Regions from separate parts of the Idiomarina sp. H2 genome, predicted to be linked through region 3. Evidence: predicted binding sites of a transcription regulator. Region 3 holds the regulator's gene; each other region holds the start of a gene.
The links. Region 3 encodes sigma-54, which starts transcription at its own class of promoters, with help from an activator protein. Its sites were predicted from a motif close to GTTGGCACGNNNNTNGNNT; they were not measured.
Positions count from the first base shown of each region.

Region 1 (3,282 bases), on a different contig from region 3:
CCGGTGTTGGCCGTTTGTCGTGGTATCCGTTGTGAGCCAGGACAGACATCACGGCCGCCGTCGCGTCGTACCCTTGCTGCTGATACCAGCGCGGAGATTTGATCTCGATATAAATGCCTGTCGACATATCCCGAACGCGATTCAGCTCCTGAATCAGTTTGATTTCCTCATCCAGCGTTTGTATAGGAAAGTGAACATCGGGGTGAGAAAATCGCTTAGGGTAAACCAGCTCATAATCTTTATGCCGGGCGACCATAGTTAACTGTTTAAGCTCTTCCAGCGAAAAATCGACCACATAGTATTTACCATCGGGACGATGCTTTTCCGGAAACACTTCGGAGACATTGGTGACATGGTCCAGAATTTCATCATGCAGAACGACCGGAACGCTGTCACGGCTCAGTTGCACGTCTTGCTCTATGAAGTCCGCTCCCAGCCCATGAGCCATAACGGTGCTGGCCTGAGTGTGCTCGGGTAAATAACCGGAAGCACCGCGGTGCGCAATGTCCAGAAACTGCGGAACTTGAAGGTCATGGAACGGCGCATCCGGCGTCTCGTCCTGCGCCTGAACTGCGGTTGCTGATACCAATAAAAACAAACACCCAAAAATACGTTTAGTCATTGTTCCAGTTAACCTCTAGTACCTTATCGCCAAGCTCGCGATAACGCGTCATTAATACGTCAATGGGTTCCGGGTCAGGGTTTAACCCGCGTCCGCGCAAATATTCCGGGTTGTACAGCTTACTCACCGAACGTTCACCCAAGTCACAGGAAAAGGTCACAATGCGGTGTCCCGGACCTTTTCGTAAAGCTGCGGCCAACGCACCAGCCACGTTTAGCGCCGAGCTACTCCCCAGAACAATACCATCTTCGTCTCGGATATAACGTGACAAAGTCACTAAATCTTGATCGGGCAAATTAACCGCGTGATCAATACGTGCCTGGCGGAAATTATCCACTAGCCGCATAATACCAATGCCCTCCGTCATAGAGCCGCCATTCGACACATATTCGCCGCTGCGTAAAAACTCATAGATACCGGAACCATCCGGGTCAACCACCCAAACATCCAGTTCCGGGTTCTGCTCTTTTAAGAAGCGAGAGTTACCACCAATGGTGCCACCGGTTCCAGCCACAGACACCAGAGCGTCAATTCTCCCTTCGGTTTGTTCCCATATTTCCGGGCCAGTATGAAGGTAATGCGCACGAGCATTACTGGTGTTTTCAAATTGGTTAGCCCACCAGCAATCATCGCGTTCTTCCGCTAAACGGCGCGCCGTATGGTAGAAGTGGTTTTCGTTCTTAAAAGGAACCGGATCAACCGCCATCAGTTCACCGCCATGCAAGCGGATCATGCGCTCTTTCTCCGGTGTCTGGTCATTGGGCATGACCGCTAACATACGCAAGCCGTAAGACTTTGCCACAACAGCCAGGCCAATACCGGTATTACCGGCGGTACCTTCAACCACCGTCATACCCGGCTTTAACTCGCCGCGTTCCATAGCGTCATCAATCAGTTGCTTAGCCGCGCGATCCTTAATGGAGCCGCCCGGATTCTGGAACTCGCATTTAATAAAGATATCGCATCCGGTTAAATCAGACAGCGACGGTATACGAAGTAAATCCGTCTGCCCGATAAGATCGCTCTGCCGCGCGCCAACTCTCATGCCACTGCACCCTTAATCATTCGCTACTGTAGGTAAATAGTATCTCCCCTGTACCCTTTTGGTTCAATAGCACTTTTGGTGCAATGCACAGAAGGGGCGCACGTTTTTTGTGCAGAAAAATTACGTAAATATTATTTATTCATAAATATCAGCTAGTTAAATTCTGGCACGCTTCGTGAAGTTAAAGGGTTGCTTAACAATATTTTAATAAGGAAAGCACCATGAAAATGCTCGTTGCGTTAATCAAACCCTTCAAGCTGGAGGATGTGAAGCAAGCGCTGTTTGAAATTGGCTGTAAAGGCCTGACAGTAACCGAAGTCCGGGGAGTAGGACGTCAAAAGGGGCATACCGAACTGTACCGGGGCGCCGAATATCAAGTCGACTTCCTGCCCAAAATGAAAATTGAACTGGCGGTTCCCGACGAAACCGTCGAACGAGCTCTGGAAGTAGTCATTGCCGCGGCTCATACCGGCAATATCGGCGACGGAAAAATATTCGTTATGCCGCTGGAGCAATGCGTTCGCATACGCACTGGCGAAACCGACCAAGACGCCCTTTAAGGAGCCCATCATGGAAGCACAAAACATACAACAACTCACTTTCGCGGTAGACACCTTTTACTTACTCATATCCGGGGCGCTGGTTATGTGGATGGCGGCTGGTTTTTCCATGCTGGAGGCGGGTCTGGTCAGAAGCAAAAACACCACCGAAATTCTGACCAAAAACATCGTGCTCTACGCCATCGCCTGTATTGTTTACCTGGTTATCGGCTACAAAGTCATGTACCCCGATCCTTCAACCTCAGCTTACGCGGCTGACGCTAATTTCTTTTTTCAGATGGTGTTCGTTGCTACTGCTATGTCGATAGTCTCAGGTGCCGTTGCCGAGCGTATGAAGCTAATGAGCTTTCTGCTGTTCTGTGTCGTGCTTAGTGCGGTCATTTATCCGGTACAGGGCTTATGGACCTGGGGCGGTGGAATGCTGACAGAATGGGGCTTTGTCGATTTTGCCGGCTCCAGCATTGTGCATTTAACCGGTGCATCAGCGGCACTTGCTGCGGTTCTTTTACTTGGCCCGCGCTCCGGTAAATACCTGAGTGATGGCAGTATCAACGCTTTACCCGGCTCTAATATGCCACTGGCCGCGCTGGGTACCTTCATTCTCTGGTTTGGCTGGTTTGGTTTTAACGGCGGTTCACAGTTAGCGCTAAGCACCGTTGACGATGCCAATGCCATAGCCCGCGCCATGGTAAACACTAATACCTCGGCCGCAGCTGGCACTATCGCCACGCTGCTATTTACTAAGCTGTTGTGGAAAAAAGCCGATTTAACCATGATTTTAAACGGTGCCTTAGCCGGTCTGGTTGCCATTACCGCACAACCTGTTACCCCAGAACCCTGGCTTGCCGGCGTTATCGGCTTTATTGCGGGGCTTATTGTCGTGCTCTCCATTATTGGGCTGGATAAGCTCCACATTGACGATCCGGTCGGTGCTATTTCGGTACACGGTGTGGTCGGTATTTTCGGTACCCTTGTGGTGCCGCTCAGCGATGACGGTGCCAGCTTTGTTATTCAGTTAGCCGGTGTCGGTACCATTTTCTGCTGGGTGTTTTTCA
Region 1 is NZ_SNZY01000010.1:82,719-86,000, forward strand. Features, by position in the region: gene glpQ (glycerophosphodiester phosphodiesterase) at 1-622, opposite strand, end outside; gene DET62_RS12795 (cysteine synthase A) at 615-1,667, opposite strand; gene DET62_RS12800 (P-II family nitrogen regulator) at 1,889-2,227, shown strand; gene DET62_RS12805 (ammonium transporter) at 2,238-3,282, shown strand, end outside.
Region 1: a site for sigma-54 is predicted at 1,830-1,848, ahead of DET62_RS12800 (P-II family nitrogen regulator). Genes of this name have one in related genera too.

Region 2 (3,282 bases), on a different contig from region 3:
GTGGTTAAGTTGGAGTACAAGGCTAAAGAGCAAGGCAAGCACCTAGTAAAACTCGATCAGTGGTACGCCAGCTCTAAAACTTGTCATTGTTGCGGTCACAAAATGGATGATATGCCTTTGTCGGTTCGCAAGTGGGACTGCCCATCTTGCGGCACTACGGATATAGACCGCGACTTAAACGCTGCCCTCAATATCCGTGATAAAGGCATTCTGGAATTAAAGGCGGCTGGACAGTCGTTTCTGCTTATGGAAGCTGCGTAAGACTCGATACTATCGAGCAACGGCTAGTGAAGTAAGAAGCATCGTCCGTTAGGGCGGTGAGAAGTCACCGGATTTTACCTTTGCTATTGTAGGTAAGGGTATCTTTTCGTGCGGACTGTAAAATGGACTGTTTTAACTGCTCAATACTGTTTAGCGTTGACTGCACCACGCGTTCATTAACCTGACTTTGATGCTGAACGTCAGAGAGGGTGGCCTTAATAGCAGCAACCGCTTCAGCTAAGTCCGCGTCGTCTTTTAACTGTTCGTTGTCAGGGTGTTGAGCCAATTGCTGGTCGAGTTCGCTAATATGGATAAGCGTTTTTTCTTTGGCGTCGGCAATAGCATTAACATCAGCGTGTTGGCGCTCGACAATGGCATTAAGCTCACGTTGTTGTAACAACGCAAGGTTTTCCAGCGAGTCTGCCATATCCTGTAATATCTCGTTAACAGGCGCCAACACGGTCATTATTCGTTGCTGCCGTTACTGAACAGGTCAGACTCAAACTGAGCCAGTTTATTGGCCAGCTGTTCAACGTTAATTTTGTATGAGCCGCTTTCAATGTCGGCTTTAATTTTATCAACTTTGGCCTGGTCAATGCCGCTGCTGTTCATTGCTTTTTCCTGTAAGCCATTCAGTTGCTGCGCTTCGCTGGTTAACGAAACGGCCTCACCACCTTTTTGCGAAACCGCAGCAGGCTTCGCCGGAGCATCGCTCTGTACTTGACGACTGCTGGATTTGCTATCAATGTTGGCATTTTTCAGCCCGGCATTGTTAATGTTAATTGACATGGTTTTTAGCCTCGCTAGATAATATGTCTCGGTTACTTATCGACCACACTTAAAAATACTTTAATAAAAATTTTAGTACGTAGCCTGACGCTCACGTCAGGTTCTGATTAAGCATTTTATAAATTAACAGTCACTTCGTTTAGTCCTGTGACAACCGCTTGTATTGATTTGTTCGACCGTGCGTTCTCAACAACAACCGATTCACCTTTGAGACCATCAGCCAGGGCTCTTCCGGCGGCAGTAATTCGCAACGTTTTATCTTGTGCAACTATTGTAACGCTTTGCCCCTCACATACAAGACATGTATCGCTGGCACTTATTGCCTGACCTGCAGCAATGCGCTTTTTAATGCGGGCTCCAACTAAAGCCGTCATGTCAGTAAACACATTTGAGCGAACCCGGTTAAGGTCAACTTCGGAAAACACTAAATCACTCTCGCTTATCATTTGACCCGGAGCCATAGGTGAGGCTGCGGTAACAACATTTTTGTAGCGATAAATTCGAACAGGCACATAGGTGCGCCAGTTAGTTTTGCCTACACATTCAATTTCAATGGTAGTGTAGCTGTCGAGGTTGGCGTTAGTTGCCAGGCCTACTTTTGGTGGCTGCGAACAAATTTTGGGAGCCATGCGCGGGTCGAGGTTATTGGCAACGACTTCCACACGACCATTATCCGGCGCTGAAACCCGTTGTTCCACATAATTGTGAGCCAGTTCCTGTAACGCTTTGTAATTAAAGCGCAGACTTTCATCTGAACCGCTCGTTTTTGCGTTAACGGAATTAATGCCACAAGTTATAAAAAAAATCGAACTGATCAGCAGCGATTTACGTACTATCATAAAAATTCCTGATGTTATCCGTTAAGGTTATCTGTTCGAGTGCCGAAAAAAACGGTATAACGTCAAAAGATCGGCAGTTCGATGGTTTCAGTATGGTTAATGTAGATGTAAGCAAATACCGTGCCGAAGTAGAAGTAGCCTGCCACATAACAGGAGTGAACAATGGCTAGCATTCTCGATTCAGTGAATCAACGCACACAAATGGTCGGTCAAAACCGGCTGGAACTATTAATGTTTCACCTAAATGGGAAACAACGCTTTGGCATCAACGTATTTAAAGTACGTGAAGTATTGCCATGTCCTAAGCTTACCGCTATGCCGAATCGTAACCCTCTGGTTCGTGGCGTTGCGCATATCCGTGGTCAGGCTATATCCATTATTGACTTGAGTATGGCGACCGGTGGTCGGGCGCTAACCGATATTCAGAATCGTTTCGTCATTATTGCTGAGTACAACCGAACCATTCAGGGCTTTTTGGTTGAAGGGGTTGATCGCATCATTAACATCAACTGGGAAGATGTGATGCCGCCGCCCAAAGGTACCGGAAGAGATGCGTATCTTACCGCGGTGACCAAAGTGGAAGATGAATTAATTGAAATTATTGATGTGGAACGCATATTAGCTGATATTATGCCGGCTAATATGGATGTCAGCGAAGAAGTCGCGAATGCACCTATCAATGTTGCAAAAGAAGATTTAACCATTTTGATTACGGATGACTCTTCGGTTGCCCGCAACCAGATAAAACGTGCATTGCAGTCTTTGGGTATTACGCTCGAAGTCAAAAAGAACGGTAAAGAAGCTTTAGATTACTTAAAAGATAAAGCCAAGGAAGTGGGGGGCTTAGTGCATCCTCATGTGCCCGTTTTGGTCTCCGATGTCGAAATGCCGGTTATGGACGGTTATACGCTCACCGCTGAGTTAAAAGCTGATCCAAATTTACGCGATATTCATGTTATTTTACATACATCATTGAGTGGTGTGTTTAATCAGGCTATGGTGAAGAAAGTCGGTGCCGATGATTTTATTGCAAAATTTCATCCGGATGAGCTGGCGACCGCCGTACAAAAATGGCTGAATACAGAAGTTATTGCGTAGCCTGATGCTATTGCATCAGGTGCGATATTCGACCTGACGTGAACGTCAGGCTACGAAACGAATGAAACTGAAACGGAAGTTGTTTATATAACGTGATAGATCGCGAATTAAGTTTATCGGAATATCAGGAATTTCGTCAGTTCCTTGAACATCAATGCGGTATCGTATTGGGTGAAAGTAAACTGTATCTGGTGAAGAGTCGGCTGAGCCCTTTAATGGGCCGGTTTAATGTCGATTCGCTGTCGGAACTCGTAAAACGCTCAATGAAACTAAGTGAGCGCGCGTTGCGGGCAGC
Region 2 is NZ_SNZY01000001.1:21,798-25,079, forward strand. Features, by position in the region: gene DET62_RS14495 (RNA-guided endonuclease TnpB family protein) at 1-261, shown strand, start outside; gene flgN (flagellar export chaperone FlgN) at 326-727, opposite strand; gene flgM (flagellar biosynthesis anti-sigma factor FlgM) at 727-1,050, opposite strand; gene flgA (flagellar basal body P-ring formation chaperone FlgA) at 1,167-1,889, opposite strand; gene DET62_RS00115 (chemotaxis protein CheV) at 2,052-2,987, shown strand; gene DET62_RS00120 (protein-glutamate O-methyltransferase) at 3,080-3,282, shown strand, end outside.
Region 2: a site for sigma-54 is predicted at 1,999-2,017, ahead of flgA (flagellar basal body P-ring formation chaperone FlgA). Genes of this name have one in related genera too.

Region 3 (3,282 bases):
ATCCGCTCGTCCCAGCACCCGCTCAGTGACCTGTTCGCTTAATTGGTGCAGCGATAAATCACTGCTGTCCAGGCGCCAGGTTGCGCGTTCCATAATGGGTTCAAGCATTTTATGTTCGGCCTGAAGCGCTTCTAGCAGAGGCAGTTCTTTTTGCGATAACGGATGCAGGCGACGAGTCTCGCCAAAACGCTTTAGTAAGGTGTTGTCGTCAGAGTCAATAAACAGAATTTCCGGTTCAACGCCTTTTGGCAAAAAGCTCAGAGAGTCCAGTAGCTCTTCGGAGTGCTCCGGTAAGTTGCGAACATCAATGCTAATGGCTATTTTTTGATACTGCTCTATGACTGCATGCACCAGAGTTGGTAGCAGGCTTATGGGTAAATTATCAACGCAATAAAAGCCTAAGTCCTCCAGTACGCGCAGAGCAATTGTCTTACCTGAGCCGGAGCGACCACTAACAATGATCAGTTGCATGGCGACTGCTCACCTTCGCCCACAAATAATTGATATAACGCTTTATCAGAATCTGCGTGGCGCAGTGCGCGAGTACAGTCTTTGTCGTTCATTCTTCTGGCCACTGTGGCCAATGTTTGTAGATGGTTCTCGTGCTCTGATTCCGGAACCAGAAGCGCGAAGATAATATCGACAGGCTGGTTGTCAATAGAATCGAATTCGATAGGTTCGTCTAAGGTCAGTAATACCGCTACCGGATGATTCGCATTAGGTAAGCGGCCATGAGGAATTGCGATACCTAAGCCAATTCCCGTACTGCCTAAACGCTCACGGTTTAACAGGCTCTCAAAAATGTCATGACGGGTAATGCCAGACAGCTTAGGGGCTACGATTTGACTAATGGTTTCAAGTAGTCGCTTTTTACTTGCGCCCTCGACTGCACACTTGGTGCAGTCGGGGCTTAACAATTCACTCAGTTGCATGGATTAATGTTGTTTCATTTTCTCTTTGTGTTTAATCACCTGACGGTCCAGTTTATTAATTAAACCGTCGATGGCCGCGTACATATCTTCGTGTTTTGCGTCGGCGAAAAGCTCACCGCCATTCACGTGCAGCGTAGCTTCCGCTTTTTGAATCGTTTTTTCAACATTTAGGATGACGTGAACATTAGTTATATGGTCAAAATGTCTTTCCAGCTTGGCAAATTTTGTGTCCACGTAGTCACGCAGAGCTTCGGTAATATCGATGTGATGACCGGTCAAATTAATTTGCATAACGTCTTCCTTCTGCAGTTAACAAAGTTACAAAAGACTTTTGCGTTGGCTCGATGATGGAATGTTTAACGATTCCCGATACTTCGCAATTGTCCTTCTTGCTACTTGGATACCTTGTTCGGCTATCAGTTCAGCAATCTTACTGTCACTTAACGGTTTACTGCGATTTTCAGCAGCGACCATCTTCTTAATTAAAGCACGTATTGCCGTGCTTGAACACTCGCCACCGCCCTCTGTACTGACATGACTTGAGAAAAAATATTTCAACTCAAATACGCCACTTGGGCAGTGTAAGTATTTTTGTGTCGTTACGCGTGAAATCGTACTTTCATGCATATCCACGGCTTCTGCAACATCGTTCAGAACCATTGGCTTCATAGCTTCTTCACCATGCTCAAAAAAGCCCTGTTGGCGTTGTACTATGCAATTGGCCACTTTCAGCAGCGTATCGTTTCTGCTCTCCAGGCTTTTTATGAACCAGCGGGCTTCTTGCGTATGGTTTTTTATGTACTGGCTGTCGGCTACTGACTTTGTTGCTTTACTCAAGGCCGCGTATTCTTCGTTCACTTTTAGTTTAGGTACGCTATCCGGGTTTAATTCGACCATCCAACGACCATTTTTTTTAGTAACGGCCACATCGGGAATAACATATTCAACGGGTTGCTGCGCAACTTGCTCGCCCGGGTGCGGGTGCAACTGTTGAATTAATCGCATAGTTTGGCGTAAATCGTCTTCCGATAGCTTCAGTTTACGCTGAATGGTGCGAAAATCGCGACTGCCAAGTAAGTCCATATGTTCAGTCACTAAGCATAGAGCAACCTGCTTGTATTCAGTGTCGTCGCTTAGTTGACGTAATTGAATGGCAAGGCATTCACTGACGCTACGTGCGCCGACACCTATTGGGTCGAAATGCTGAATACGCTTAAGCACCATGCAGACTTCTTCTGCCTCAACTTCGGGCAGGCGCACAGCTTCAATAATTTCATTAACATCAACCATCAGATAGCCATTGTCGTCTATGGCTTCAATAATGGCTTCAGCTATGGCGGTGTCTTCTTCCGAAAAATGAGAAAGTTGCATTTGCCAAAGCAGGTGATCCTGCAAAGACTCGCTGGTAGAGCCTTGATAGACCTCAAAATCGCCGTCAAAGGATTTACCTGAAGAGGCTGCACCGTTGGCCGGGGTATGACTGGAGTAGGTGTCGTCCCAACTGCTGTCGACCGGCAGTTCGTCAGGCATTTCCTGGGTTTTTATAACGTCGGATGTTTCCCGTTGGCTGTCGTCTCTTTCTTCAATATTGCGAGTTTCGGGTTGGTCCGCGTCGTTACTCGTTTCACCTTCAACCTCCAGCAGCGGGTTGCTGTCTAATGCATCCTGAATTTCTGACTGAAGATCGAGCGAGGAAAGCTGCAGCAGGCGGATGGCCTGTTGGAGTTGTGGCGTCATGGTCAGGTGCTGACCAATTTTTAGCTGCAGACTTTGCTTCATAATGACTGTCCCGGTATCACGTTATAGGGTGAACTGCTCACCGAGGTAAACGTCTCTAACCTGTTGATTCGATAATATACTTTCTGCATCCCCACTGGCAATAAGCTCACCATGACTGACAATATAAGCGTGTTCACAAACAGACAATGTCTCGCGAACGTTGTGATCAGTAATAAGTACACCAATACCACGTTGCTTTAAATGTTCAACAATCTTTTTAATATCAATAACCGAAATAGGGTCAACTCCGGCAAAAGGCTCGTCCAGCAAAATAAACGTAGGCTCCGCTGCCAAGGCGCGGGCAATTTCAACCCGACGGCGCTCACCGCCTGAAAGACTCATGCCCTGACTGTTTGCTATGTGGCCTATATGAAACTCTTCGAGCAAAGCATCAAGCTGTTCTTCACGCTCATTAGTTGAAAGTTCTTTACGAGTTTCCAGAATAGCCATCAGATTATCGCGCACGGTCAATTTGCGAAAAATGGACGCCTCTTGTGGCAAATACCCAATACCCCGGCGTGCCCGTTCATGCATTGGCAGTAAGGTAAGGTCATTGTCATCCAGCAGAATT
Region 3 is NZ_SNZY01000005.1:162,925-166,206, reverse strand. Features, by position in the region: gene rapZ (RNase adapter RapZ) at 1-471, opposite strand, end outside; gene ptsN (PTS IIA-like nitrogen regulatory protein PtsN) at 462-932, opposite strand; gene hpf (ribosome hibernation promoting factor) at 936-1,223, opposite strand; gene DET62_RS08300 (RNA polymerase factor sigma-54) at 1,251-2,711, opposite strand; gene lptB (LPS export ABC transporter ATP-binding protein) at 2,733-3,282, opposite strand, start outside.